DNA from 2 places in the Alkalihalobacillus pseudalcaliphilus genome. Region 1 is predicted to be linked to the other one. Evidence: a T-box and tRNA genes for the amino acid it is inferred to sense, from the RefSeq annotation. Region 1 holds a T-box; the other holds one or more tRNA genes.
The links. The T-box of region 1 lies ahead of leuS (leucine--tRNA ligase). A T-box ahead of a tRNA ligase gene usually reads a tRNA of that ligase, here a tRNA-Leu.
Positions count from the first base shown of each region.

Region 1 (19,103 bases):
TAAAGAGGAATGGTAAAATTTTTAAATAGGTCATAATCCATTACCATCATCACGATCATAATGATAAAACCACCTACATAAAAGATTACCTGTCTCTGTACATAAAAGAAAGGATCGGTATGATACTGCCCTGCCGCACTGTATATCGCAACTAAGCTAAAACACATCAGCACGAACAACAAAAACAATGTCGTATAATCAATTTGTTGTAGGCTTGTTTTTTGTTCCTTCATTGTTCCCTCCAAACGAAACAACTACCCATCTATGTTAAGCTGGAACTTGTTCCTCCACATTTTCCATATTTCGTTTTTGCCTTTTATTATTCCTTGATATGTTCGCAATAATAGCTAAACCTATAAAGGTTACGAGTAAAGATGAGCCGCCATTACTAACTAATGGAAGGGTAACCCCTGTTATCGGTAATAATCCTGTCACCGCACCTACATTAAAGACAATTTGAATTGCCATTAAAAAGACGATTCCAAAAGCTAATAGGCTACCAAATGGTGACCGACTCTTTGTACCGATGACTACACCGCGGAATATAATAATCGCATAACATACAAAAATAAAAAGTACTCCTAATATCCCTAATTCTTCTGCCACGACCGCTAAAATAAAATCCGTATGTGCCTCTGGTAGATATAATAATTTCTGTACACCTTGTCCTAGACCGGTTCCGGTTAAACCTCCATGAGCAATAGCTATGTAAGATTGAACAAGATGATATCCTTCTCCCCACATATCGGCAAAGGGATCCATAAACCCTGTAATTCTTTGCATTCGATATTCTTCGGAACGAACAAAAAAGACAAATACGGAAACCCCTACTATTGCTAGTCCTAATAAATGTCGGAATTTTGCTCCTGAGAAAAAGGCTAGTAGCATGGCAACAGCCATAATGGATGTTGCGGTACCAAGATCGGGCTGTAACATGATTAAGCCAAATATAACGCCCACCATAATGAGAGGTGGCATAACGCCTACTAGAAATTTATCAATATAGGCTTGTTTTTGTGTATAAACCTGAGCTAAGTAAATAATAACTCCTAGCTTTACAAACTCTGAAGGTTGAATGACACCTAGACCTGGAATTCGAATCCAGCGTTCGGCACCGCCTACAGTATGACCTATTCCTGGTGTTTTCACAAGGATTAGTAAAATGATTGAGATAATGATGATGATAACGGATAAGTTCCGATAATAACGAAATGGGACATGCATCACGAATAAGAATGCACATGTAGCAATGATAAACCACATGATTTGTCTTTTTATAAAGTAATACGGATCGGAATTCGCTGTTTCTGCGATACCTATAGCATAGCTAGCACTAAATACCATAACTAAGCCAAATGTAGCAAGGAGGAAAACCGTTAAGATCAATAGCCAGTCATTGTCTTTTATAAATGAATACTTCATATCCTCCCCTCTTTCTATTTAGGATTCGAGTTTATTTTGTATGAAAGTTACTTATGGGCGATAGTTTGTGCCGTGAAGTTAGCTCGTCATCCATCTTGCGATCAATGACCTTAGTAGGACAGTGCTCCCTGTTCCTTACGTTCAAATAACATCTGCCCATTTATAAACATGTCTTTTATGTAAAGCCCTTTTATATTTTTGGTTATTAAGAGGTATTTTTGCCTCTGTTTTGTTCATTTGGTACTACTTGTCCATGTTAGTTTAATTATAGCAAAGCTCTTTTCATTTCTAAAGAGCAATCCGCTTGAACCTTTGTCTAAATTGAGCAAAAGATTGCTACACACTTTTATAAGCTTAATATAAACGTTCACTTTCAAATATTTAATGCTTTGTTCTCATATTCAGATTCATCACAAGTACAATAACAACCCTATTGATTATTAGTGCGGTACCTTCATAACGACTGCACCTAATGCCTGAGTTCCTCTAATTTGAAATACAACATACACGTAAACACTAATGTATACGCCCAGTTTACTCCTTCTTTCCCCTTAACTAACTATAGACTGCATATATACCTTACTTTTTTACTTTAGTGTATAACGAACGCCCCTTCTAAGGAAGAGGCGTTCGTATTTTACACGATTTTATGAAAATGGTTTATTTTGATTTTTTCTTATAATTTAATAAGTCAAAGCGTTCGCCTAGAATCTGCCCTGCCAAACGTGAACGTACAGCTAAGAAGAAATAGATAATCACACCGACCATAACAGAAACGAGCATGACAACAAAGCTATTCAATCTACTTTCTAGAGGTAAAAATTGCTGCAAACCTTCACTAATAATCCATACCCCTACCGCCATAATAGTAGAGAATATGACCATTAACAGTAATCTTTTTAAGATAAAACCATAGCGATAATCGGCATAATACCCGATTGCCCATACATTAATAGCAATAGAAACTGTAAAACTTAAATAACTGGAATAAATAGCTCCAAATTCTCCAAACCATAGGATGAATAAATAATTCGTTAATGCCTTTACAATTAAACCAATTAATAAAGCTACCACAGCAAATTTTTGCCTATTCATTCCTTGTAAAATAGCAGCTGTGACCGCGAATAAAGAAAACCATAAAGCTATCGGTCCATAAATACTAATTACTTCACCACCAAGCACAGCTTGAGCGGATCCAAATAATGAGTAATAGATGCTATCTCCAAGTACAGCCATTCCAATCGCAGCTGGTAATGAGATAAATAAGATAATTTGATATGTTTGTGTGATTTGCTTTTGTAATGTACCTTGATCCTCACTTATAAATGATTTCGTAATAGTCGGTACAAGCGTAATGGATAATGCCGTTGCCAATGCCATAGGAATTAAGACAATTTTATGAGCCATACCGCTATAAATACCAAAAAAGCTCGTTGCTTCAGGAAAGTCAATGGCCCTTAATCCTGCCGGAACTGAAAACAAATCGATAAATTGGTACAAAGGGATTGCCAAGCCTACAAATGAAATCGGGATCGCATATAGTAGTAACTCTTTATACATGTCCTTTAACTTGATATCATGATGGACAGTAGAAGCTTCAACACTTTTTAAGATACCTTTCCTTCGTTTAAACCAATAATATAAGAGTACGGCTAGTCCACCGAGACCTCCCACAAATGCACCAAATACAGCAAACCCTACAGCCAACACTTGGTTACCACTACCTACATTCATGATAAAAAAAGCGGCCGCTAAAATAAAACTAATACGTACGATTTGCTCTAAGACTTGCGAGACACTCGTTGGTCCCATTGATTGAAAACCTTGAAAATAACCCCTGATAATAGCCATTACAGGTACAATAATTAACGCAAAACTAACCATTCTAATAGCAAAGACAATATCCGTTATAGAAAAGTGGTCTTCACCAGCAGCCGCATCAGGTGAAATACGTGGTGCCAATATAGGTGCTAAAAAGAAAAGGAACAAAAAAGCCACCGTACCTGATATAGCCATAAAAACTAAACCAGAGCGAAATAGTCGATATCCGGTCTCGTAATCACCTAACGTCTGGTATTTTGATACAAATTTTGACACAGCTAATGGAACACCTGCTGTTGCTAAACTCAACATAACGGTGTATGGAATATAACCAAATTGGTACAATGTAATTCCTTCAGCTCCAACGATATGAGAAAAAGGAATGATATAAATAAAACCGAGTATTTTAGATATAAGTGTGGCTGCGGTTAAAACCATTGTTCCACGTAGTAATTTTGAATCTGCCATCCGTTCCCCCTGCCTATTAATACCCCATCATTAAATTCTTTTATCCTTCAATTATTTTTACGTAATAATCTCGGTAGCGAGGTCCATCAAACTCACAAAAATAGATACCTTGCCAAGTACCTAAAATTAGCTCTCCACCTTCAATAATAATTGATTGTTGCACACCAACTGTACTTGCTTTTAAATGGGCAGCCGAATTGCCCTCCATATGTTTGTACAGGTTATGAAACCAAGGATAGACCTCATCTAGACGCATGAGCATATCATGTTTCACATCTGGGTCCGCATTTTCATTAATCGTAATTCCAGCTGTTGTATGGGGGCAATATACATATACCACACCATTTTTCACACCTGAAGTATGAATAATCCGTTTGACTTCCTCGGTTATATCGACCATTTCATCACGTTGATTCGTCTGCGTACTTCTTTTCCGTAGCACCATTATGCCCCCCAATTAGCGACTAGAAAAATTTATAGAATACTTATTAGAATATACTACTGATTCCTATGTATTTCAAACGTTACTAAGCTATATGAAGTTGGCAAGTGTTTCTCTATATGTGTTAGCAAGTTTCCCCCAAAAAATCGATATCTAAATAACGAGGGGTATCTGCATTTTGTAAACCCTTTACTCAGAATCCTACTCTTATTATATAGGATTGGCGTTAAATGTCGTTAACTTTATGAAAAAAATGATAAAAGGACACTCTTTATTCAAGTGTCCTTTTTATTCTTGTTCTTGTTTTGGTGTTCGGTAAGCTCTTAGTGCTGTTTTTATCGAAGCATAGGTACCTATAGCAGCTGCTCCATAAAAGAAACCCATAAATATACCAGCTGCAAGGTCATGTCGATGACTGATAAAGATGGATACTGAATATCCAATGATATTGGCCAAAGTCGGTACCCATGCTTTGTTTAGTTTAAAAGTAATCTTGAGAATCTGTGTGACAATAATAATGGTTGGTACGGCTAAAGTGGCATCCCAAAAGTTTGTTTGAATATCAGGGAACATGATGGCTCTCCTTACGTTCTATTTTGAAAATGATGCTGATTATGTGCGGAGTTCTACTTGCAGCTACCGAAAAGTCATGCTTCACGTCCTGTGGGCTGAGCTAATTATTGGTAATGGTCTTTGGACTTCCGTTTTGCCATGACACCGTTTTAGCCTCTGACCATCTTATCTTCCATTCATTAAATCATTCATTCGAACTTCTAATAATTCCGAGACAGTTATAAAGGAGTAGCCTTCTTTTTTTAATGTTGGGATAATAGATTCGAGAGCTTGTATCGTATTATTACGACTTCCTCCAAAATCATGAAACAGAACAATATCGCCATTTCTCGCATTCGTTATGACTTGATTGATTATCCGACCTGCATAGGTATTCGAATCCCAATCTCTCGTATCTTGATGCCAGGACCACATTACCGTCATATAACCAAGTTCTGTAGTCAAATTCACTACACGCTCATTAAACACACCACCTGGCGGCCGGAAAAGCGTGGGCTTGATACCTATTTCTTGATAGATTAAATCCCCTGTTTTTATAACCTCTTCTTTGATCTGTTCTTCATTTAATCGATTCATTTCTCTATGTGAATAACTGTGATTAGCAATTTCATGCTTCTTTTCAAAAAGGTCATGTATGAGCCCAGGCTCTAACTCTACTTGCTTACCCGTTACAAAAAAAGTGCCCCTTGCACCATACTTCTCTAATATTTGAGCGATATCTAAGGTGTATGTAGGGTCTGGCCCATCATCAAAGGTCAAACAAATGACTGGTTGATCAGTTGGATAATCCCAAATCACTTGTCCCTTTGACTCATAGTACGAACGATCTTTTTCAAGAGCAGTTACTTCTGAGACACTGAACAATACCATAAAAACAAGTAACATCCATTTTCCTTTTTTAATCAGATTCACCCCTTCACCATTCCTCTTGAATTCCAATTAAAGTCATATATTCATTAATTCCTTCGACCATCACTTGAACAATCTCTGATCTTATCTGCTCATCAAGCATCTTCGCCCTATCTCCTGAATGGCTAATAAAACCAAGCTCAGTAATAATCGCAGCGGTATCCGTATAGTTCATTAAGTAATACTTTTTCCCTTTTAACACAGATAAATCTGTTTGATACAAATTATTAAGGTGCTTTTGGATAATCGTTGCTAGAGAATAACTTTTATCATTTTTTTGATAAATAACAATCGGACCGTGTGCTTTCTTACTTTTTGACCAATTGATATGTACACTTAAATAAATCGTTGGTTTCAATACATTGGCGATAAAAGCTCGTTGCCTTAAATCTTTAGAATGCCGATTTAATCTTGGCCCCTTATAATCGTCACTTAATGCATAATCATCAATTCTCGTTATAGCGACTTGGTAATTGGCATCTGCTAGCTGTCGATATAATTCTAATCCAAATAATAAATTGATTTCCTTTTCTAATATTCCATTAAAAGATGTGCCACCATCAACTCCACCATGACCGACGTCAATAATGACATCATATTGAGGCTTCAAAAATGCCTGAACCGGCATTTGATAACTGACTAACAACATCAAACAGAGTGGCCATACAACCATCAACTTTTTCACAACAAATCCCCCAAAACTTCAATCATACTTCTATTTTCTATATTTATCAGCTGACTTATACATCCTATTACATATATGATGATTCTCCATTCAAACGTAAAGAGAATGTATAAATGCTAGGACTATTCGAGTGGATGCCACAACAAACTAACCATTTCACTTTTCCTTTGTTTATTTCATTTTATATGAATGATGTTAAATTGTTTTGTGAACTTGAGAATTAGCAGTAACCCAGCGGAAGAAATGCAGCGGCGCCACCCCGGAGGACGCGGAACGAGCATTTCTGTAGCGACGAGTAACACTCTCTCTTTGCACTTTCTTAAAAAATGTTTAATTCCATAGCATAATGCTTATTCTGGTGATATGATAAGAAACAGTTTAAAACGAATAATTCTATGAATAACTAAAGGGTGAATGTAATGTACGATGTAATAATTATAGGAGGTGGCCCCTCGGGACTCATGGCTTCTGTTGCCGCCGCCCAGCACGGTGCCAAAGTACTTTTGATAGATAAAGGTGACAAATTAGGCCGAAAACTAGCCATTTCTGGTGGTGGTCGCTGTAATGTCACTAACCGTATGGAGCGAAAACAATTAATCGAGCACATACCAGGAAACGGCAAATTCATGCATAGCCCTTTCTCTGTTTTTGATAATGAAAATATCATTACATTTTTTGAGAATTTAGGGATTGAATTAAAAGAAGAAGACCGAGGTAGAATGTTTCCCGTCAGTGATAAAGCCAAAACCGTCGTTGATACTTTATTAAAAAGAATACGTACTCTTAATGTTGATATTAAAACCAATCATAAAGTTACCGATATCGAATATCGTGATGAGTACGTACATGCTGTTGTTTTGGACAACGGATCTTCTATAGAAACGAAAAATATCATCATCGCTTCTGGTGGGAAATCAGTCCCGCACACGGGTAGTACCGGTGATGGATATCCATGGGCTCAAAAAGCCGGTCATACGATCACCGAGTTATATCCAACAGAAGTACCGATTACTTCCAATGAATCGTTTATTCAAGATAAGAGCTTACAAGGCTTGGCATTAAGAGATATCGAACTCTCGGTTATCAATCCAAAGGGCAAAAGGATTATTACACATGATGGTGACATGATTTTTACTCATTTTGGTATTTCCGGTCCTGCAGCACTTCGATGTAGCCAATTTGTTGTCAAAGCTTTGAAAAAGTTCAAAGTAAATACGATAGACATATACATCGATCTAATGCCAACGATCAATCAAGAAGAGGTATTCCAACTACTAAATAAAAAACTAAAAGCAGATCCTAAAAAAACGATGCGTAATGTTCTAAAAGGCTTTTTACCTGAGCGCTTTTTATTGTTTCTTTTTGAGCATTTGCAGATCGATGCTTCCCAAACACAAGCTAATATATCTCATGAAGACCTTCGCAACCTTGCTCTTCATTGTAAGCAGTTTCCACTACGAGCCAATGGAACATTATCGATAGAAAAAGCATTCGTTACTGGTGGTGGTGTTTCAGTGAAAGAAATAGAGCCAAAAACGATGCACTCTAAAAAGAAAACAGGGTTGTATTTTTGTGGGGAAGTTTTAGATATTCATGGATATACGGGTGGTTATAATATTACCTGTGCTTTTTCGACAGGTTTTACAGCCGGAAAATCAGCAGCTGAACGTCAAGGAACCTCTCATACGCTATAATCAAAAGAAAAGGCTTCGATATTATATTAGACGTATACATGAAATACGCCCTGATTAAAGCCCTCATCTCATTATCTCTTTTGATGGGTTTAGAATTAGTTCTCGAAATCCTAAACGAAAACCCTCACTCACAACTGTGTGAGTGAGGGTTTTCTTCATTTATCCAACAACGATATTGACTAATTTTCCAGGTACAGCAATGACTTTACGTACGGACTTTCCATCCATTGCAGCTTTTACTTGCTCATCTTCTAAAGCTAATTCTTGCATTTGCTCTCGGTCAGCATCTGCAGGAATCACAAGCTTTGCTTTCACTTTTCCATTGATTTGGACAACAATCTCTACTTCATTTTCAACGAGCCAGTTCTCATCATACTTCGGCCATTCTACATAAGCAATCGTATCAGTATGGCCCAATTTCTCCCAAAGCTCTTCCGCTAAATGCGGCACGAATGGAGCAATCAGTTTTACAAAACCTTCCATCATCGACTTTGGTAGTTGCTCTTGCTTATAAGCTTCATTAATAAAGACCATTAATTGAGAGATAGCTACATTAAAACGTAAACCCTCTACATCTTCACTTACTTTTTTCACAGTTTGGTGATAAGCACGTGTCAAAGTATCGGTACCATTTGTATCAGCAATCTTTTCACTCAACTCACCTGTTTGCTCATCAATAAACAAGCGCCAAATACGGTCTAAAAATCGTCTTGAACCATCAAGACCATTTGTTGACCAAGCAATGGATGCATCTAATGGCCCCATAAACATTTCGTATAAACGAAGTGTATCTGCCCCGTGACTCGCTACAACCTCATCAGGATTCACGACGTTCCCTTTAGATTTACTCATTTTTTCATTATTTTCACCTAGAATCATTCCTTGATTATAGAGCTTTTGGAACGGTTCCTTCGTTGGTACAACACCAATATCATAAAGGAACTTATGCCAGAATCGTGCATATAACAAATGAAGCACAGCATGCTCTTGGCCACCGATATAAATGTCTACAGGTAACCATTGCTTTAATTTTTCAGGGTCAGCTAACGCTTGATCATTTTTAGGGTCGATATAACGTAAATAGTACCAGCAGCTTCCTGCCCAGTTCGGCATCGTATTCGTTTCACGACGACCTTTCATTCCAGTCTTAGAATCTACAACTTCTAGCCATTCTTTATTGTTGGCCAGTGGCGATTCTCCTGTATCAGAAGGTTTGATTTCTGACATCATCGGTAATGTTAATGGTAGCTCTTCTTCTTTTACTGCTGTCATCGTCCCGTCTTCCCAATGTATAATTGGAATAGGTTCACCCCAATATCGCTGACGACTGAATAACCAATCACGCAAACGATACGTCACTTTTTTCGTACCTAAACCTTTTTCCTCTAACCAGTCAATCATCTTACTAATACCTTCTACTTTATCTAATCCGTCAAGGAAATCAGAATTAACATGGTTCCCGTCACCAATATAAGCTTCTTTCGTAATGTCACCGCCAGCTACAACTTCTCTAATTGGTAGATCAAAGGTTTTGGCAAATTCATAATCGCGTTCATCATGAGCTGGAACAGCCATAATCGCCCCTGTACCATAGCTTGCAAGAACATAGTCACCGATCCAAACGGGAACTTCTTCTCCGTTTGCCGGATTAATGGCGTAAGCACCAGTAAAGACTCCTGTTTTTTCTTTGGAAAGCTCCGTTCTTTCTAAGTCACTCTTTGAAGCTACTTCTTTCTTATAAACCTCAACAATAGCACGTTGTTCAGATGATGTAATTTCGTCGACAAATTTATGTTCTGGAGCAAGCACCATGTAGGTTGCACCAAATAATGTATCGGGTCTAGTCGTGAACACCTTTACTTCTTTATCATAGCCCGCTAATTTGAACGTGACTTCTGCACCTTCTGAACGACCAATCCAATTGCGTTGCATATCTTTAATGCTTTCTGGCCAATCAAGGTCCTCTAAATCATCAATTAAACGGTCGGCATATGCCGTAATCTTTAACATCCATTGCTTCATTGGACGACGTTCAACTGGATGACCGCCACGCTCACTTTTACCATCAATCACTTCTTCGTTCGCCAAAACTGTACCAAGTGCCGGACACCAGTTAACTGCCACCTCATCAATGTAAGCTAAGCCATTTTCATAAAGCTTTAAGAAAATCCACTGTGTCCATTTATAATATTCCGGATCTGTTGTTGATACTTCACGGTCCCAATCATAAGAAAAACCTAATGATTTGATTTGTCTTCTAAATGTATCAATATTTTTCTTTGTAAATTCTGCTGGGTCATTTCCTGTATCAAGCGCATATTGCTCAGCAGGAAGACCAAATGCATCCCAGCCCATTGGGTGAAGAACATTAAAGCCTTGCATCCGCTTATAACGCGACAAAATATCTGTTGCCGTATACCCTTCTGGATGTCCAACATGTAAACCAGCCCCTGATGGAAATGGGAACATATCTAACGCATAAAATTTCTCATTATTTTGATCTTCTTTCGTTTGAAATGTATGGTTCTCTTCCCAAAACATTTGCCACTTTTTTTCAATTTTGTGATGTGAAAAAGTCATTTTATTTCCTCCTTTTTATCTATACAGACGGAATTGAGACGATCTTTAGAATTTAAGACCTTCCATAACGAAAAAAAACACCCATCCCTGATATAATCAGGGACGAGAGTTTATTTAACATTCCCGCGGTACCACCCACATTAGCAATCCATTAAGATTGCCCGCTTTGCACTGTTAACGAGGGTGACCCGTCGAGAATTACTTTTCATTCACTCTCAAGACTAAAAGGGGAGTTCACTTAACTCTTCGACTGACTTGCACCAACCGTCAGCTCTCTAAATATCCAAGTCTAAGCTACTAGTCCTTTGTTTCAAACGCCTTTGTATACGATTTATTATTTGTATTGTATGAATTGCTGCGCCAACTGTCAAGCGTCATATGTGGAATTCTTCGGATTTGTTGTGATTTTTTGTCGATTTTCGTTTTGTAATGGCTTCTCATAGATAGCCGCTGTCACAATGGCAACAATGATAAACACTAACAAAACATATATCATAATTTGAAAAGAATACATATCAACTAAGAATCCACCAAATAGAGGTCCTATCATTTTTGCACTTGTTGAAACACTATTAACAAGCCCTTGAAAGGAACCTTCTTTTCCTTTAGGTGCAAGCTTATGAGCGATCGTTGGAACAACGGGCCAGAAGAACATCTCACCGACCGTTAAAATAACCATGGCAATCATAAAAGCTGAAAAAAGCTCGGCTTGTGACAATACCGCATAAGATACAAAGAAAAGCGATATGCCGACAACCATTTGCCTTCTTAAAGAGGTTACCCATTTCTTTATAAATATAGACAAAATTGGCTGAGCTAATACGATCAATAAGCCATTTATAGTCCAGAACATACTATACTGTTGTAAAGTTAGTCCTAAATTTTGTGAATGGACAGACACATTTGCCTGCCATTGTGTGTAAACAAGCCAACAAATGAAAAAGCTTGAAAGCACAAGAGCTAATGAATAATAAACATGTTTACTTAGCTTTTTAACCGTTTCGGATTCAATGCTGACGGTTGCCCCAACTTCTTGGCCAGTATTAATTCGCTTAAAGGTAACCGCTACAAAAAGAAGAACAAAAATATACACTAGTGCATTGGCATAAAAAACAGTGGTAAGCTCGGTTTGTGTAATGAAACCAATACTTGCTGTTCCTATCGCAATCCCTAAGTTTTGAGCAACATACATTGCATTAAATGGCTTTCGCCCTCCATCTGGCCAAATACTACCCGCAAAAGCATACATGGCGGGAAATGTTGCTCCAGCTCCAAACCCGATCCCCATTAAACAGATCGTATATCCTATAACCGATGTATGAGCAAAAATTAATGCTATCGTTGAAACGACTGCAAAGCTAAGCCCTAACAGAATCGTTCGATAAGCTCCTATCTTGTCAAACAATCGTCCGCCTGTCATATTTCCTAACACACCTGCACCTGAGTGTAAAAATAAAATAAATCCTGCAGCGGTTAATGATTTGCCAAGTTCTTGATGAATAATCAGTGAGTTTAAAGGCCATAAAAAAGACGCCCCAGTTATCTGAATCGCAACGGCAATTAATAAAAACCAAAGTGACTTGGGCAACTTCTTCCTCTCCCCTTTGTATGAAAGTTACTGCTGATGCTCATGTTCGAAGGTTTACGTCCGCTGGGTTTCTGCTGACTCTCAAGTTCGAAAAACAATCCACCATCATTCATTTAAATTGAAAAAGAACAAAGTCAAATTGAACGAAAAACCAACAGTTGAAAAGCTAAACTACACGTTAATTTTTGTTGGTGGCGGAGTGAATTGCTTCGCCATGCGGGTTTTATATGAAAGTTCGTTCAAGGCACAATCTACTTCCTCTAATTTATACTTTACCCTTCCATAACACTTCCATAATATTGTTTCGTCTCTCTAAATAGTAATACTATAGTAAAATCCTGAAATTGACAATTGTTTTTTCTTAGTTGGTGCTTGTTTTTAAACGTGATAAAATACGGTAGAAGTGAATATGTTCGGAAAGTTAAAAGGATGATGAGATATGAATAATAAGTTAATGGAGTTGCCTGCACAATTTTCTCAAAAAAGATATTACACTTGGAATGAACATTTAAAAGAATATTTTGGTACAAAAGTATTTAAAGTCCCCCTTGATGCTGGGTTTGATTGCCCTAATCGTGATGGCAATGTCGCTTTTGGTGGTTGTACGTTTTGCAGTGAACGAGGTTCTGGGGATTTTGCTGGTGATCGGAAAGATGACCTCGTCACTCAGTTTCATACGATAAAAGGGCGTATGCACCGCAAGTGGAAAGAAGGCAAATACATTGGATATTTCCAAGCCTACACCAATACATATGCACCTGTAGAAACGCTGAAATCCTATTATGAAACTATTCTACAGCAAGAGGGTGTTGTTGGTTTAGCGATTGCAACGAGACCCGATTGTCTACCTGATGATGTCGTATCCTATTTAGCTGAACTTAACCAACGTACGTATTTATGGGTAGAACTAGGTTTACAAACTGCTCATGACAAAACAGGAAGACTCATTAACAGAGCACATGACTTCCAATGTTATGTTGAGGGTGTAGAAAAACTTCGTAAACATGGCATTCGCGTATGTTCCCATATTATAAATGGACTACCTTTAGAAACACCGGAAATGATGATTGAAACGGCACGCCAAGTATCTAAACTTGATGTGCAAGGGATTAAGATTCACCTACTACACTTATTAAATAAAACCCCTATGGTTAAGCAATTTGAGAAAGGTCTAGTCGAATTAATGTCATTTGATGATTATATTGATGTGGTTGTGAAGCAAATTGAACTACTCCCTCCTCAAATGATGATACATCGTTTAACGGGAGATGGACCGGGCGATCTTTTAATCGGTCCGATGTGGAGTAGCAATAAGTGGAAAGTTTTAAACGCGATTGAAAAAGAGTTAGAGGAACGTCAGACATGGCAAGGAAAACTATTTCACCCATAATAATAGAGCGCTTATTATCTGTTTTAGGAGGAGATAAAGATGAAAATCCAAGGGATTTTACCATTTGCACGTACGCTTTTAACCCAAACACTGGAGCCTGGTAATATCGCTTTAGATTGTACTGCGGGCAAAGGAAATGATACTGTAACGCTTGCCCAATTAGTTGGTGAAGCTGGTCACGTGTACAGTTTCGATATTCAAGAAGAAGCGATAGTCATGACTGAACAAAAACTTAAGTCGCTTGATTTACAGGAAAGAGTGACTCTCTATGTAAATGGTCATCAGAATTTCGATGCCTGTTTACCGGAAGAACATCTCCACCAAATCAAGGGGGCTATTTTTAATTTAGGCTATTTGCCTGGTGGAGATAAATCGATTGTCACGAAGCCCGATTCTACAATCGAGGCGATTAACAAGCTCTTGCATGTCATGCCGAAAGAAGGTCTAATCGTCTTGGTCATTTATCATGGTCATGAACAAGGACAAATAGAACGTGACCATTTATTAGACTATTTTAAAACAATCGACCAACAGCAAGCACATGTATTAACCTATCAATTTATGAACCAGAAAAACAATCCACCTTTTATTATCGCTATTGAGAAAAGATAATTACTCTCTATGTGAAATAGGATGAGAGACTATTGACAATTCGTACTAGTAAGTTGAAAATAAAAGACATTCAAGTACAAAAAATAAAATCGATCGATAGGAGCGTGGCTAGTGTGACAACCATTTTAGATTCCATTATAACGTTTAACAAATCGTTTGTAGAAAATAAAGAATATGAGCAATATCAAACTACTAAATTCCCGAACAAAAAGCTAGTTATTCTCACTTGTATGGATACTAGATTAGTAGAGCTACTTCACCGTTCCATGGACTTAAAAAATGGGGATGCCAAAATCATTCGAAATGCTGGTGCTGTTATTTCACATCCCTTTGGTTCAATTATGCGTAGTATTCTCGTTGCCCTTTACCAGCTTCAAGCAGAGGAAATTTTGATTATCGGGCATCACGGTTGTGGAATGACGGGTCTCGAACACGAAACTTTATTAGAAAAAGCAAAAGCCCGTGGAGTCGATTTAGATGTTATTGAACCGCTTGAATACGCTGGTGTTGATGTCAAGCAGTTTTTATCTGGTTTTAGTAGCGTTGAGGAGAATATTCTAAACAGTGTTGATCTCGTCAAAAAACACCCACTTCTCCCGAACAATGTACCTGTTCATGGGTTAATTATCAGCCCAGAAACCGGGGAACTTGACGTATTAGTGAATGGGTATACAGAAGAGACAAACGTCTAATACCTTCAGAAAAAAGAACCCTATTATTAATATAAGAACAAAAGCCACCAATCAAACTAGACTGGTGGTTTTTTATATCATTTAAAGTCATTCTCTCATTTAATTTTCAAATAAAAAATAAGCCGTCTATCCACACACCACAGTGTATAAACAACGGCTTCCACATATCAGATTGGTATCAGTCTAACGACATATCTCAGTTAAGATGAACGGTCTCTTCGATAAATCCAACTATTTAAATAAAATAAAAAGGTTGGGAGACCACCCATTTTAATCATTTGCTTTGACTTTTTTTTCAACTCTTTATTTTTTTGTACTTTAGAATCCGATAAATAAATGGCAATAATACCACGCCAAATTTGACGGTGGAATTTCGGATCAGGCATCGTTGACAACCTTTGTTCCGCTTGCTTGACAAAGTATTGAAATCGTTCAATCATCTGCTCATCATTGTCATAATAAAATAAAAAATTTAACTCATCATCAGCAATGTCCTCTTCTTGATCAATAAAATAATCAAGCAACAAATGAACGCCTTGAACCCAAGGGTAATAACCATCCTTAATGACATTTGCTTCTGCTTCTGTTAAGCCTTCTTTCGTGCCATAGGTCGCTAATGAATAAATCCCTAAAGTAGATCCTGTACAGGCTGAGAACTCGAACCAAGTCATCTCTGGGAGTTCGTTTTTATATTCCTCAAACCAAGCTTCTAATCTGGGAATTCGCTCTTCTTTGACCACATGCTTATGCACTTGTAAATCACCGTATAACTTACTGAGCTGCAACATGTTATCTTGAACAATTCGGAAAGATGGGAATGTCACTAAAATATGCTGACACGTTTCAATGAGCTCGTGTAAATAGCCACCGTCTTCCTGTTCAACTCGATATTGATAATAATTTACTAACGGTTCACCAGGCGTCAAAGCAGCTAATAAAGCATTATGTAAAGAACGGAAATCTTTCGGATCTAAATAGTCACTTTGGTCACACAAATTGTCTAAGTAATCACACATAATCTGATAGGCAATTATAAACTGGATTAATTCATCGAAGCGGTCTCGGGCAAGTAACCCATAAATACCGCCACCTTCACAATGAAATTCTTTTCTTTCAAGTGCATCAAGTGCCTGAGCTCTTAATTCTGGATCAGGGATTAATTCGGCTCTTTCTTTCCATTGGTCATAATAACGATGAACCGTCGGTAAAACATCCCTAAAAATATTCATCATTAATGGGATTGGTTGTGTCGGAACTTTCAAAGTGGATCCTCCTTATCTATACCTAACGTTAGCACAAAATGAGTCCGACAACAAACGATCAAATCTTAAAATCTTATGAAGATACTCATGTCCATAAGTTCATAATTCCAACCGCATGTCGAAATACAACTTCTTTTTCAGGCTCATTAAAAACCTCATGATATAGGCCTTTCCATTCTTTATAATACTTCTCCGTCACATCTAAGCTATCAAACCAGTCACGCACGGCATATTTACTCACAATCTTATCATCTCCGGCTTGCAAAACAGCAAGTGGTATATCTGGCATTTTTTCTGGATAACGTGTGGCAAGGTGCATATTTTTATGAAGCTCCTGGTACCACCTTACGGAAACCTTTGTTACTCGTAACTCATCACGAACATACTGATCTCTTATCTGTTCATCTCTCGTGACATGATTCGAATTTATTCCAGATGCTACCGTAAGAGTTGGGGTTAGGCGATTTAATACTTTAGAGGCTAAATCTTTGCTTGTCTTAATAGGCCTAAATAGACCTAAACAAGGTGAGGATAAAAGTAAACCTTGAATATCCTTCGCTTTGCTCTCCATCACATAACGAATCGCAACAAGCCCACCCATACTATGACCCAATATAAAAATAGGCTGTTCAAACTTCTTCGCTTCATCTACCCATTCTTGCACGGCATCTATATATTGAGAAAATTGATTGATATGACCTCGTTTACCTCTTGTTTTTCCTTGCCCTGGTAAATCACCCATGATGACATGAATACCATGCTCATTCCACTTCTGAGCTAACCACTCATAACGACCATGATGTTCACCTGCTCCGTGTATTAAAACAATCGTCGCTCTGGCATCTTTACTTGCATATGTCCACATGCAATCAACTCCTTTTACTCAGCCAAAATCTTGTCTTCATTTTACCGAAAACATGAACTAAAAGAAAGAAAATAGATTTTTTTGATGCTATTCACCTAGCATTTATGAAGTTTTTGACATGATTTGATACAATATATGAGGGAGCAAACATTTTTATAAGAGGAGTGTGCCAACTATGATTTATGCTTATAACGGAAAAGAACCTCAAATCGCTAAATCAGCTTTTATAGCTGATTATGTTACGATTACAGGTGATGTTGTGATTGGCGAAGAATCAAGTATTTGGTTTCAAACAGTCATCAGAGGTGACGTAGCACCAACTATTATTGGAAACAGAGTGAATATCCAAGATCAATCCATGTTACACCAAAGCCCTGATCTGCCACTTATTATTGAAGACGATGTCACGGTTGGTCATCAAGTGATGTTACATAGCTGCCTCATTGGCAAACGCTCATTAATTGGGATGGGTACAACGATTCTAGATGGAGCGGAAATCGGTGAAGGTGCATTCATTGGGGCTGGTAGTCTCGTCCCACCCGGAAAAAAGATTCCGCCCAACACTTTGGCATTTGGACGACCCGCTAAGGTTGTTCGTGCTATTAATGAAAAAGATCGTCAAGAAATGGAGCGAATTGTTAAAGACTACCGGAACAAGGGACAGATTTATAAACAAGCACAAGTAAAAAAGGATGTATAATATCGATAATGATAATCAATATTAATGGTAAAGGGTAGGAACGCCATTCCCACCCTTTACAGCTAGCTAATTAACCTAAATGTTCTGGCTCGAACGTTTTACAGTCTGTCTCTTCTGTCTTTTTGGCTTGCTTACCCTTATGACTTACCACATAAATTTTATCTGCCCCACAGCGATTATTATGATCCCAATACACACAGTTGTTTACTTCACATAATACTTCAACAGCCATTATCATCACCTCCTACGTACATTTTTACCTGTTTATATGCCTCGCATACCCAAAAGCCTCGGAAAATGTCTCACATTACAGGATAAATCTGGCTCTGTTTTTTTATGTCACTATACAGTAAAAAAGCCCTTCTACCGAGAGCATCGATTAGAAGGGCCTTTATCATTCATTTCATATCAAGGTTAACGTAAAACTTTAGCTTGCTCTTTTAAAGCGGCTGCTTTATCTGTGTTTTCCCATGGTAAGTCAACATCTGTACGTCCAAAGTGACCATATGCTGCCGTTTGCTTATAAATAGGGCGACGTAGGTCAAGCATTTTAATAATGCCTGCTGGACGAAGATCAAAGTTGTCTGCAATAAGCTGAACAAGTACTTCTTCTGATACGACACCTGTTCCAAATGTATCAACCGAAATCGATACCGGGCGTGCCACACCAATCGCATACGCTAATTGTACTTCACACTTATCAGCTAGACAAGCAGCAACGATGTTTTTGGCTACATAACGAGCAGCGTAAGCACCAGAGCGGTCTACTTTTGTTGCATCCTTACCAGAGAATGCACCACCACCGTGACGAGCATAACCACCGTACGTATCAACGATGATTTTACGTCCTGTAAGACCTGCATCACCTTGTGGTCCACCGATAACGAAACGACCTGTAGGATTGATAAAATACTTCGTTTGATCATCAATTAATTCAGCAGGAACTACTTCATTAATCACATATTGCTTTAAATCTTTTTCAATTTGTTCTAAAGTAATCTCTGGATGGTGCTGAGTTGAAATAACAATCGTGTCAACACGCACTGGTTTTCCAGCTTCATCATATTCAATCGTTACTTGTGTTTTACCATCAGGACGTAAGTAGTCTAAAATCTCATCTTTACGAACTTGAGCTAAGCGACGAGATAATTTGTGACTTAATGAAATCGGTAAAGGCATTAATTCATCCGTTTCATTCGAAGCAAAACCAAACATTAGCCCTTGATCTCCTGCACCAATTGCTTCGATCTCTTCATCTGTCATTTGACCTTCACGAGCTTCCAAAGCTTTGTCTACACCTAATGCAATGTCAGCTGATTGCTCATCAATCGACGTTAAAACGGCACAAGTTTCTGCATCAAAACCATATTTAGCACGTGTGTAGCCGATACCTTTAATTG
Region 1 covers NZ_JAQQWS010000008.1:95,767-114,869, reverse strand. Annotated here, with positions in the region: gene rodA (rod shape-determining protein RodA) at 1-233, opposite strand, end outside; gene ftsW (putative lipid II flippase FtsW) at 268-1,422, opposite strand; gene PQ479_RS16085 (putative polysaccharide biosynthesis protein) at 2,083-3,711, opposite strand; gene PQ479_RS16080 (secondary thiamine-phosphate synthase enzyme YjbQ) at 3,752-4,156, opposite strand; gene PQ479_RS16075 (hypothetical protein) at 4,442-4,726, opposite strand; gene PQ479_RS16070 (polysaccharide deacetylase family protein) at 4,892-5,638, opposite strand; gene PQ479_RS16065 (N-acetylmuramoyl-L-alanine amidase family protein) at 5,643-6,320, opposite strand; gene PQ479_RS16060 (BaiN/RdsA family NAD(P)/FAD-dependent oxidoreductase) at 6,740-8,014, shown strand; gene leuS (leucine--tRNA ligase) at 8,174-10,594, opposite strand; T-box leader at 10,690-10,909, opposite strand; gene PQ479_RS16050 (MDR family MFS transporter) at 10,962-12,182, opposite strand; gene mnmL (tRNA modification radical SAM protein MnmL/YtqA) at 12,622-13,572, shown strand; gene mnmM (tRNA 5-(aminomethyl)-2-thiouridylate-methyltransferase MnmM) at 13,612-14,184, shown strand; gene PQ479_RS16035 (beta-class carbonic anhydrase) at 14,298-14,876, shown strand; gene PQ479_RS16030 (tetraprenyl-beta-curcumene synthase family protein) at 15,077-16,138, opposite strand; gene PQ479_RS16025 (alpha/beta hydrolase) at 16,224-17,003, opposite strand; gene PQ479_RS16020 (gamma carbonic anhydrase) at 17,179-17,703, shown strand; gene PQ479_RS16015 (DUF1540 domain-containing protein) at 17,774-17,935, opposite strand; gene metK (methionine adenosyltransferase) at 18,118-19,103, opposite strand, start outside.

Region 2 (12,346 bases), on a different contig from region 1:
ACGCGTCAATCCTAACGGGCTTATCACTGACCCGCAACGTTTTTAAGTCCCGATCGACCCGTGTAATCACGCCGGTTATGTCACGCGTAAACCCATCGTCCCAGTATCGCACCACTACGTCTAACTCGTGTTTCAGCGAGGTCATCGCAGTTTCAGCTATTTCGGCTAGTTCGTGGTCGGCGAGGTCGGGCGGCGGTATTTTTAGCTCATTCCGTTTGAGTTCCGCGAGAGCTTCGACGTGTTCCGGTAACATGATCTTTTGTTCCCACAGCTTATTTCCGCGTTTTAGATGTACGATATCCTCCACAATTACCAACTCCTTTTCCGATATTATATACGAATATACGTTCGCTATGCAACCGTTAATTTATTCGGGCCCTTTGCGTATGGAGGACGCTAAATGGGCGACCTTGTAAGTCGTAATTCCCTTCGCCAATCACCCATATCCGCGGAAATATCGGCTTTTTACCCCGAGGCTGCCAGCTTAACTTCGCCCATTCTTCGCCGTAGTAAAACGCCTCGTAGCGGTCTAGTTTCGCCTTGAAAACTTTCGCGGAGTAAATATTTCGCTGCACCTCGATATAAAACGGAGCCTTGCGCCAAATCGCAAACACGTCCGGCTCAACCGTACCTTTCTCGCCCACCTTCGGCTCGACCTCGAACACCTTCGGTTTTTCCACCTCACACATTTCGCGATAAACCGCCACAATGGCGAGAAAGTGCGGAATCTTGGCGCTGTCTTTTTTTAGCGTTTGGTCGGCGTGCGTGTACAGATATTGGTGGCGGTCGGTTATCGCCCTTACGTGCCCGTCGCGTCTTAGACGTTTAAGCACGCTGTTTGTCGCTTTTATCGGGTCCTTTAATCCGCGAAAATGTATGGCACAAATGTCGTCGCGGCTCATAACGCGGAATTTCATTAAGTCGGCAATAATCGCTTTATCTCGGCTAATCATCGTCTAACACCCCGAAAATCGGCTCCTCGGGCACTTCCGTAACCTCTGCGTCAATTACGTCTTCACTCGGGTCAACTTTATACGGTTCGAGCAACTTTTTCGCGGCGGGCAACGTGAGGTAGGGCGATTGCAGTTCCGTCAGTTCGTCGAGCTTTAGCAAGAACCGTCCCGGCGTGTCTCGGCTTATCTGTTCCGCGCCCGCCGTCCCCGTGATTCGCGAGTTAATTGCGTCCGTATGCCGAAAGCCCATTCGTACGGTTAGATTATTTTTAAGCTTACCATCAAGGACTTGCGCATCTCCGCGTTGCATCGATAAGATTAAAAACACGCCGAGTGCCCGCCCAATGGACGATATATCTTCGACAACTTGCATGAGCTTCCGTTCTTTCTTGAGTAGCACGACCTCATCGATACATAACACGATATAAGGCGGTCGGACATTCGCCGGCAAGTCGTGTGTATGCGTTTCTTCGTATTTATCGAGTAAGTCGCCGCGTTTCTGTAGTTCGCGGGCAATCTTCGCAAATATCGTGGCTAACTCGTCAACGTGCGTCGCTACCGTCTTTACATGCTCAACGTTTCTAAACGCATGGAATTCGGAGCGTTTGAGGTCGCCGAGGTATAACTCAAGGGCGAGCGGCTCACACGCCTTAATCAACGTAGTCAGCACGGCTCTCAGTTGCGTCGACTTTCCGCTACCTGTCGTGCCCGCGATTAATAAATGCGGATGCTCCGTCATATCATACGCGACATAACCGCCAGTCCGTCCTTTACCGCAAATAATCGGCAAGCGATGCGGCTGTAGTGCGGAGGCTATTTCGTTATATTCGTATAACAATTCGGCGGGGATGTCCGCGTAATACACCGACAATTTAAACGTCTTATTATCGCGGTCAAGTTCGATATTTGTGCCGAATTGGGCTTCGAATAGCCACCGTTTAGCCTCGATGTCCGCCGGATTTAAGCCGAGCGGCACCGTAAAGACGTAGCGGACGCCCGCGTCGAGTACGTCGACCGCGTGGATTTTCGGCATGATATATTGCGTGTTCGTGCCGTTTTTATACGTTAAGTGTAGACCGCCAGCACGAAACGCTTTCGTCAATTTGCGTTTTAATTGCGATTTTTGCGTAAACATAGACGCAACCTCCTTACATTAGCGGATTATTTAGCGCGAAGATAATTAGGGCGATAATCACTGCGATAGGTAACGCCACTTTGACGATAGCTGCGATACGTTCCGCGATAATGACCGCCGACCGCGAAGCAAAGTGCCGTTCAAATAACGCCGCTCCGATTAAAGTTGCCCCACCTCCGATAACAATTCCGTATGCTTTTACAATAGCCGGTGACATTCGCAATATTCCCTCCAACGTTACAATGGTAATCATTTTACCGCCTCCTCGTTCGCTCATTCTTCTCTCACTGCTGTTTTAAACAAATTTACCGTTTCCTATTATATTGCGTTTATTTCTTGTACATCCGCGGTAGCATAACCGCACTAAATACCGCACTTACGACCGCGGTAAGTTTCGTAGATTAGCCGTGGTCATTACCGCGGTTGCTGCCCTACTAGATTATTACGCGACATGCCCGTCCATGTTTCCGAATTCTTTCGAGGTGGGCTTGTATATTTTTCGCGGACTATGGCGAGGCTAGTATAATAATAGATTCGTAGGAGGTATCGCGGACATGTTAGGAATAGGTAAATCTCGCACAAAAGTCGGCAAACTAATCGACCATTACGGCTACACGCAGGAAGAATTTAAGCGCGAAATAAACGTTAATAAAGATACGGCTTCGCGATTATGTAACGATAAGAATTACGTGCCAGGCTCGGTGATTATGCGGAAGGTGATGCGGTTCATACGCCAGTATGACGAGGGAGCAAAGGCGGAGGATTATTTCGACATATAATATTGTTGACACGTGTAATTTGTCGTGATATATTATTATTTGTCTTAGGACGCATACTATTCAGACGCGTTTTACATTTACCGTAAGTGATAGTGCGGTGATTCAACGCCAAAGTGGACGAGTAGGATGCGGTCAAGCGAAAAGTACGCGCCGTAGAAATACTGCCAACGGCGTTGTATCAATGAATTTATGCCGATGTGGCGGAATTGGCAGACGCGCACGACTCAAAATCGTGTTCCTTCGGGAGTGTCGGTTCGACCCCGACCATCGGTATCAAACATTTTGTTAATATCATATTGAGAAAAAGCTCTAAAGTGTAGGTACATCAGCATTTTGGGCTTTTTTTATTTTTCGTAAGTTAGAATAAGAAACGAGTGGGTTTTAGCCCTTTTTTCTCAATTAATCAAATTAGCTTGGTAGACGAAGATACTGCTTTCTTTTGGATTGAAAAGAAGAGAAGTTGGTTAGGTTTATGGGAAGGTGAAGAAAGTAAAATACCGTATCAACCTTCAATTAAGCATGTCGCTTTCCGTTTAGAGTATTCTAATATGAAGAAAGCGATAGTGGTTACATTCTAATAATATTGTAGCAGTACCCTTTGGTAAAAGTAAGTCAGTAGACCCAGGTGTTGGGCCTAATCATGGAAATGCCCCAGTTTATTTTGAAGATTACGATAATAATAGTCTTGAATTGATGTGCTTTGTGGATGTACCTGAGACGTTGAAAAACATAACAACAAAACTATCACTTGAAGAATGGGAGGATTTATTAATAATTGAAGAGCATTCATAAAATTAAGTGATGTCATAACAGCATAAGATGTTAACTATATCAATGATGTAACCTAAACTAAGGGCGTTCCTAACTAAGAAAGCTTTTTTCTTATATGACAAAAGGAGCAGGTTAGCGGAAAAATGAAGTTTTTTGTGTTATATTAAATTTCAGATTATTTAGATATTGTTGTATGTATATGGAAATCATAGGTGTATGGGAGTTGAGAATGAACAATATTTCGATAAATGAACTACTGGATTACATAATAGAGAAGCATTACAAACCATATTTAAAGAATGTTTATAAACTTACAATTCAAAATGAAAGAGGGTAATGTTAATGAATGCTTCATTTCTACTCCGATTTAAAGCTTTTATGATTGATTACATACTTATTCTCATTTATTTAGTTGTACTCTTTATCTCTAATGTATTTCTATTTCCATCGTTGCAAAATTTTTTCACGGGTTCATTAATTATAGCTCAGTTTACAGGCTTTTTAATGGTGACTTTCCCAGTGTCACTTTATTTTATTATTAGCGATTCGCGCATTGGAAAACAGTCTTTTGGAAAAAGGAAAACAGGTATACGAGTTGTGGGATACAATGGAGAAGCATTATCAGTGCTGCATTTAACGTTTCGAACTTTCCTAAAGTTTTTGCCTTGGGAGTTGTCACATTTTCTTATGTATAGACTGATTTATATAGGAGATGGTGTTGTCCCGTTTACCTACTATTTGCTGGGTATACTCATTTATGCACTTATTTTTGCATATATATTGCCAGTCATTTTTACGAAAAAGAAACAATCCCTATACGACATCGTTGCAAAAACAAATGTGGTTAAAATCTAAATCGTATACCTATTGGATTTATCCAAATTTGACTTGATTAGGGCTTTGTAATCCTGCAATTATAACAAAACCAACCTTTTGCTATTGCTGTTAAAGATTATTTTATAAGTTATATCTGTATAATTAAGAATCATTTTTTCGTGTTCTATTTTTATTAAGCCGATGAACTTTAGTGGATAAGAATTGGAAGGTTTCAGTCGATTCAATTCTATTTGTAGAGGTAGTTCCCATACCAGAGTGGGATTAAGAGTAATGTTTATTCAAATAACAATTATAAAGAAGTGATTCATATGGATTATCAAGAGTGTGTTGAAGTTGTAACGATTAAACAAATGGTTAGAGAAGCGAGTTGGGACTGAGGTTGCGGTGACATACATCGGTGACGAAGATAGGGAGGTGTTAAATGACATTTTCTGTTGGATCGTCTATAATAAAGGACGGTGTCGAGTGTAATGGTAGAAAGGTTAAATGATTATGCTAAAGTTACATAACGTTTGCAAAACATATGGTACATATCAAGCGGTTGACAATGTGAGCTTAGAACTCCAAAAAGGAGAGGTACATGGCATTGTTGGTTCTAGTGGTGCAGGGAAATCTACATTACTAAGGATCATGAACTTATTAGAAGTCCCTGACAGTGGAACGGTGGAGATTAATGAGCAAAATTTAACAACCTCCACAAAGAAGGGGCTCCGTGAGGCACGTAAGAAAATAGGGATGATTTTTCAACATTTTAATTTAGTTGCCAATAAAACCATATTTGAGAATGTCTTAGTCTCGTTACAGCTTTCCAACTATCCGAAAAAAGAGAGGAAAGAGCGTGTACTTGAATGTCTTAGCTTTGTTGGTTTAGAGCATTTAAAAAATCAATATCCAGCACAGTTAAGCGGCGGGCAAAAGCAACGTGTCGCGATTGCTAGAGCATTGGCTAATCGTCCAGCTGTTCTATTATGTGATGAACCGACCTCTGCCTTAGATACAAATACGACAGCAGAGGTACTACATGTGCTGCAGAGCATCAATGATAATTTTGGCGTCACTATTGTCATTGTCAGTCATGAGTTAGAAGTCGTTGAAAGTATTTGTAGACGGGTTTCAGTTATGAGTGAAGGGACTATTTATCAAACCGTTGCTATTAAACCAAAAGGTATTCCGAAGGTACATAATCACCCGCAAAGCTTTGTTGAACGCTTAACAAAGGAAGGTGATAGCCATGATTCCTGATTTTATTTCTGAGCCTTTTTTAAGGGGATGGGATGCGATTACCCCAGATATTATAGCGGCGAATCAATCACAAATCTGGCAAGCGATAATAGAAACTTTTATCATGGTCGGAGTATCGATTATTGCTGCGGTTCTTGTTGGTTTACCAGTTGGGACATTACTTTATTTATGTAGAAAAGGACAAATATTAGAGAATAAGTTCGTTTTTTCCATTCTTAATTTGTTAGTTAACATTATCCGTTCATTTCCATTTTTGCTACTCGTTGTTTTCCTTATTCCATTTACGAGATTTATTATTGGTACGGCATTTGGTACAGCGGCTGCGACGGTACCTTTATCAATTATTGCCATTGCTCACTATTCGCGATTAGTCGAACAAGCTTTACTGGATATACCGCGGGGAGTTATCGAAGCGGCTGTTTCGATGGGGGCCTCTACTCGAGAAATTATTGTTAAATTTTTATTTGTTGAAGCAAGGTCTGGTCTTGTGTTTGGCTTAACGACCTCGATAATTAGTTTTATCTCTTATTCGACAATTATGGGTGTTGTTGGTGGAGGAGGGATCGGTGACTTTGCGATTCGGTATGGTTATCAGCGTTTTGAAACCGAATTAATGTTATACGTGATCGTCATTATGATTATACTAGTACAATTCATTCAGTTTATAGGAACAACTGTTGCAAGAAAAATTGATAAACGTTAGTAGGAGGATACAACATGAAGAAATTACTGATGATGAGTTTCATTGTTTTTTTATTAGCTGCTTGTGGTGGACAAGAGAATGAATTGGTGGATGATACGGCAGGAACGGGTGAAGAACAGGAAGAAGTTACGTTAAAAGTTGCTTCACTTATTCCACCAATGACAGATATTTTAGAGATGGTAGAGCCGGCTTTAGCAGAGCAAGGTGTGAATTTAGATATTCAAATTTTGAGTGATAATGTTTTACCTAATTCGATGTTAGCTTCTGGTGAGGTTGATGCAAATTTCTTCCAACACGTCCCGTTTATGGAGGAATATAATCGTAACCATGATTCAAACCTAACACCAATTGTCCCTATTTATTATGCAAATTACGGGGTGTATGCCAAAGAATTTGGGGCGATTGAAGATCTTCCAGAAGGTGCAAGTGTGGCTATCGCTGGTGATCCATCTAATGTCGATCGTTCTCTAGCCTTACTTGCACAGCATGATGTTATTACATTACAAGAAAAAACAGACGTCTATTATACACAATCAGATATTATTGAGAATCCGAAGAACCTTCATTTTGAGGAAATCGACTTGTTAATGCTTGCACGTGCTTATGATGATACAGATGCTGTCGTGATGACGCCTGCATATGCAGCACCGCTTGGTCTTACACCTAAAAGTGATGCACTTTTAACAGAAGGTACTGATAATGAGTTTGCAATTACGCTTATTGCACGTGAAGATAATCAAGATTCAGAAGCTATTCAAAAGCTCGCAGAAGCAATGACAAGTCCACAAGTTCGTGAGTTTTTAGTAGAGAATTTTGACGAAACGGCTATTCCTGCATTTGAATAACAAAGTAAAAAGTCATGAAGCCAAATAGAAGGCCTCATGACTTTATTTGTTTAAATTTCGATAAAGATTTAAGTGGAGGGAGGAGTTTCTCTAGATATTGGGAATTGAAGTGTGACTTTAGTTCCTACATGAATCTTGCTCTCATAGTTGATGGTTCCTTTATGTGCCTCAACAATTTTAAAGCTAACGGTCAAACCCAGACCAGTTCCCTTTTCTTTTTGAGAATAAAAAGGTTCACCAATCTTCTTGAGACGTTCCTCATTAATCCCTACACCATTATCTTCAATAATGACGATAATATCTTGATTTTCACGGTACAATTTAATTTTAATGAATGAGGCATGTGCCTCCATTGAATTTTTTAAGATGTTTAGAAAAACTTGTTTTAGCTGATTCGGTTCGCATTCTAGTAATAAATACGGGTTTTCTTTATCAACTTCTACAGAAACTCCATGCAAATTCATTTCAGAATGAAGCAGCATTAAAACATTATCCATCATGTCATGAATGTTTTTGTGAGTAAACGTTAATTCCTGAGGACGAGCTAAAACAAGTAATTCACTAACGATGGTATTAATACGCTCAAGCTCATCTAACATGACATTGTGTATATAATTGTCATCCTTACTTTCAATTTTGAACAACTGAACAAAACCTTTTAAAGAAGTGAGTGGATTACGGATTTCATGAGCAATTCCTGCGGCAAGTTCTCCAACAACGGCAAGTTTTTCCGTCGTTCGTAATTTTTCTTCTGTTGCAAGGCGTTCTGTCACATCTGTGGTATATCCAATAATTCCTCGTATATCATTTCCATTTAGAATAGGAACAAATGTACAGTGAACAATTAATGGCTTTCCATCCTTGTGACTTATTTTTATTTCTTGGACATGTTCAGATTTTTTTTGAGATTGAACGAGATCGAGTGCATACTCAATCCGCTCACGATCCTCACTCTCGACATAATGTAAAATATGCTGCCCAATCGCATAGTGAGCATTATAACCAGTTAAAGGTTCAAATTGTGGATTAACTTCTGTTAATTCACCTTTGACATTAATGATAAAAACAAGCTCAGGGTTATATTTGAAAAGGGAACGATACTTGATTTCACTTTCTTTTACTAGTTGATTTGCCCTATTTCTCTCTGTGACGTCCCTACCTATAACAACAAGTCCTTTTCTTGATCCATTCTTTTCAAAAAGTGGGACTTTAATTGTTTCAAATGTTTTAATGGATCCGTCAGGTTGTGGTATCGCTTCATCAACGCACGTTACTTTTTTTGACTGCCATGTTTGTTCATCGGATTCAACACAGCTAACTAAAGCATCGTGATAGAATTCCGTATACTTAGCGAGCTCTTTATCTGTTTTTCCCCGATAATCAACACCTTCAAGTTGAAAAAGCTTTAATCCGAATTCATTCGTTTCAATCCAACGTCCTTGACCATCTTTAAAGTTAACAAAGTCGACCATCGAATTAATCAGAGTTGTTAAGCGTTCTTTTTCGTTTTTTAATAGCTTCACTTCTTCTCTTTTTCCAAGAATGTGATAAATGAAAATCACTGTTAATATGACAAAAATAATCCCTTTCACTTTTTGTATATTGATGTACGTCTCTATATTTAAAAAGTACAAGAGATAATCGGTTAGCACGATCCAAAGTACTCCGAAGGTAATATAGAATAGCAACATTTTCTTTTTATAAGACATCTACCAATTTCCTTTCCATTTCCAAAATCCCTCAATCCATAATTCCTTACTTATTTTAGCACGAACTCTCTAAAAATTGAGAGAAACTTCGATCTATTTTACGGAAATAGGGATTTCTATTTTATAAATTACATGGATAGCTTTTCCTTCCTAATATTTTGTATGAAGGTTAATTAAAAACGATGTGCGGAGATCAAAGCTCCGCATATGAGTATCAGCAGTAACTTTCATATAAAACCCACATGGTGGAGCCAAAACTAGCTCCGTCACCAACAAAGATGAAAGTAGTGGCGACGTTCAAACTGTTGGCACGTTTACAACGCGATCACCATTAGGAGTATGCCTGAACAAACAGGTGGTACTGTCCTACTAAGGTCATTGATCGCGAGATGGATGACGAGCTAACTACACGGCACAAACTATCGCCCATAAGTAACTTTCATATAAAAAGACGAAAGCATTGTATGCTTTCGTCTATTCATCATCCACTAGTAAGTACTTTACCTTTATTTGCTTTTTTATTTTGCTCTGCCTGCCTAGCTTCTTGGTATTCAATGAGCAAATGATAAATAGCTAAAAGCTCAATAGCAATCGAGGTTCTTTTTGAAATTAGAACTTCATCGTTTTTACTCTCATAAATGAGCGGGTATAAAATCTCTCGAACTTGCTGAACATTCTCACCATGTATACGTAAGGAGTTTTCATAAAAGCTATCTTTGATAAGTGACCATGCATTTTGAAGTTTTATAGCATCATCTTTATGTAAGTTTTCCCGGTTGGCATAAGCAATGATATTTTTAGTATGCGACGTAATTTGATTCATTACATTAACTTGCCTCTGTATATCATTTAAGGCAAGATCGTCATCGTTATCTTTCTTATAGCGGTGGACATCACGCTGCAGAAGGAGATACTCCTTCATTTGCTCCATTTTTTCATCAATGAGTTTAAGCTGCTTGAATAGTTTAGCGGTTGTTTTTTTGGTTAGATTTTGATTGGCTAAACTTTTATCAATGAGTAATTTTGTATCAAAAATGAGCTCTTTCTGCGTTTGACGGATATCATTGATAAAGTTAGGCGACCAAATGACGAGATTCACTAAGGTTGATACGGTAATGCCAATCGTTGTCGTCGCAACACGAGTTAAAAAAGCCATAAAAAAGTGATCATCTGCCATCGGAATCATCGCAACAGCCGTTAAAGTAGAAACAATGATGGCATCATGCCAGCCTAGGCGATGACAAATATAAATGGTAAGAAAAGCGGATAAGGCAAATGTAATGGGGACCTGACCGAAGAGAAAATCAAAACTCATGGCAATAGCAGCACCAATTGCGGCAGCAGGTAAACGGATCATGCCTTTTTTGATTGAAGCATAGACGGTTGGCTCCACCGTAACAATAGCAGCAATGACCGCGAAAACAACAGGAAAACCAAGAGCTTGGCAAATCCAAGCTGTGATAAAGACAGCTAAGCCAGTTTTTAAAAGTCTTTTTCCAATTAAAGGTTTTAACCATCTAATGATCATGGGCATTCTCCTATTTCTTGCGTATTCTCTAATTGTAGTGGAATAATATCAAATTTAAAAGTCAATATACCCTTATATTTTTAAAAATCAATATATTAAATTTTCATAATATATGGTAATATTTCCGGGTATATAAATATATGAGTGGTAGGGAGGTACATATGTGGGGGATATTCTTTTTGTAGAATGGGGTTTAACCATTTTAGGGTGGCTTTTATTTTTAATTATTATAACGGTTGTTTATATGAAGCATCAAGATTCGCCATCTTTATGGTTTGCATGGTTACTCGGTTTTATCGGTTTATTTTCTTTTGACTTTCAAATTGAAACATCGGCCTTTAACCGTTATTCATTTCCTATTTTGCCACTTGGGGTAGGAATTTTTTATTTGGTTACATGGAAAAAGAGAGAGAAGTGGCTTCGTTATCGTCGCTATTTATGGGCAGGTTTTGCTGTTAATTTCGTCTTTTTAGCTCTGTCATTAATAGAACCACCCTTGTATGAGGGGATCTATCAAAAAGATGAGTTACAGACCTATATTCAAGCTGACTCTGAATTAGAGTTAATTATTACGCACCCTTCTGGGGAGCAGGTTTCACTTGAGCGTCATGTCTTATTTGAAGCAGGTTGGCGTAGAACGGCTTTAGATGGAGCTGCTTTCTATACGGGGGCGATATGGGAAGATGGTGATGGTGATCTCATTGATGAAAAGGATAGAGTAGAAGCATTTCCTTACCTTTTAATAGGCGTAAAGTCTAAGGAGGGAAGTGGATTATATCCACAAGTATTTGTTGAGAGAGACGGACAGGGCTTATTGATTCAGTTGGAAAGTGAGCATTTGTATTTCCGTAGCGAGACGCCTGTTTTGGTCGGAGGTGATACAAATGAATAAGAAAAACGGTCTAATCATTGGAGCAATTATATCTTTAGTAGCAGTAACTTTATTTCTAGTTCTCTTCGTTCAAGGTAATCAAGCACCAACTGAGTTGAGTGAAGGAGAAATTCATGAGAAGGTTGCCGCGTATAACAAGGTTGATTATAGAGAGCATGTACCTCTTGAACATGTAAAGGAACTAGAAATCGTGGGGTTGGATGAGGAACGTTTACTAATTCGTTTTTATATGGACGGGGGAAAGGAACTCCCTATTTACCAAACCTTGTGGGTATGGGAAAAAGGTGATTGGAATATGATTGAGGCAACATCGACACACAGCCCAATAGTGTGGGGTGATAAGGATGGAGAAAATCACTTTTTAATATGGAATTTTAATCAAGAACATCAACAATGGCAAGAGGGTGGGGAGTTATCACTAGAAGTTTATTTGATCCAAAAGCGGAATTATTCTAGCTCGTATAATACTTATTTTACGTATGATCCTCACGTACAACTTTTAGTAGAACTAGAGTTAGAGGACTCGACAGGTATCTTGGAATTGCCTACTGAATGGCAATATATGATGAACCAAATTGGCTATGAAGGAGTAGATGAATTCTCGTCAGTCGTTGGTTTTGATTCACTGTACTCAATGATCACCTATACTGTCTTTAATGAGCGAGATCAAGCGATTGGTTATGACTTAATTGAGTCTAAGACAAACCCTTCGTTTATTAAGAATTCCGATTATCACTTTTTTGAGATTAACTTTACTCATTTTATTGATATCGAGCAGTGGCATCGTGATAACAATTTTGAAAGTGGCATTTATGAGAGAAGGAAATAGACCTTCTCTTTTTTTTATATTTTTTAAAGGGTTGGTTAAACTACGTACGAAAACTGTTTTATTTGATAAAAGGAAAAGAAAGATACTACTTAGTTAAAAGGAGTCGAACAAAAGTGGGAAATG
Region 2 covers NZ_JAQQWS010000007.1:120,847-133,192, reverse strand. Annotated here, with positions in the region: gene PQ479_RS15035 (YolD-like family protein) at 1-307, opposite strand, end outside; gene PQ479_RS15030 (replication-relaxation family protein) at 363-953, opposite strand; gene PQ479_RS15025 (FtsK/SpoIIIE domain-containing protein) at 946-2,088, opposite strand; gene PQ479_RS15020 (hypothetical protein) at 2,102-2,365, opposite strand; gene PQ479_RS15015 (hypothetical protein) at 2,643-2,867, shown strand; tRNA gene PQ479_RS15010 (tRNA-Leu) at 3,059-3,140, shown strand; gene PQ479_RS15005 (hypothetical protein) at 3,242-3,445, shown strand; gene PQ479_RS15000 (RDD family protein) at 3,981-4,493, shown strand; gene PQ479_RS14995 (methionine ABC transporter ATP-binding protein) at 4,968-5,717, shown strand; gene PQ479_RS14990 (methionine ABC transporter permease) at 5,707-6,420, shown strand; gene PQ479_RS14985 (MetQ/NlpA family ABC transporter substrate-binding protein) at 6,435-7,265, shown strand; gene PQ479_RS14980 (PAS domain-containing sensor histidine kinase) at 7,334-8,974, opposite strand; gene PQ479_RS14975 (FUSC family protein) at 9,456-10,502, opposite strand; gene PQ479_RS14970 (hypothetical protein) at 10,666-11,394, shown strand; gene PQ479_RS14965 (hypothetical protein) at 11,387-12,223, shown strand; gene wrbA (NAD(P)H:quinone oxidoreductase) at 12,337-12,346, shown strand, end outside.
Region 2: it encodes a tRNA-Leu, which carries the amino acid that the T-box ahead of leuS (leucine--tRNA ligase) is inferred to sense. The anticodon was not compared.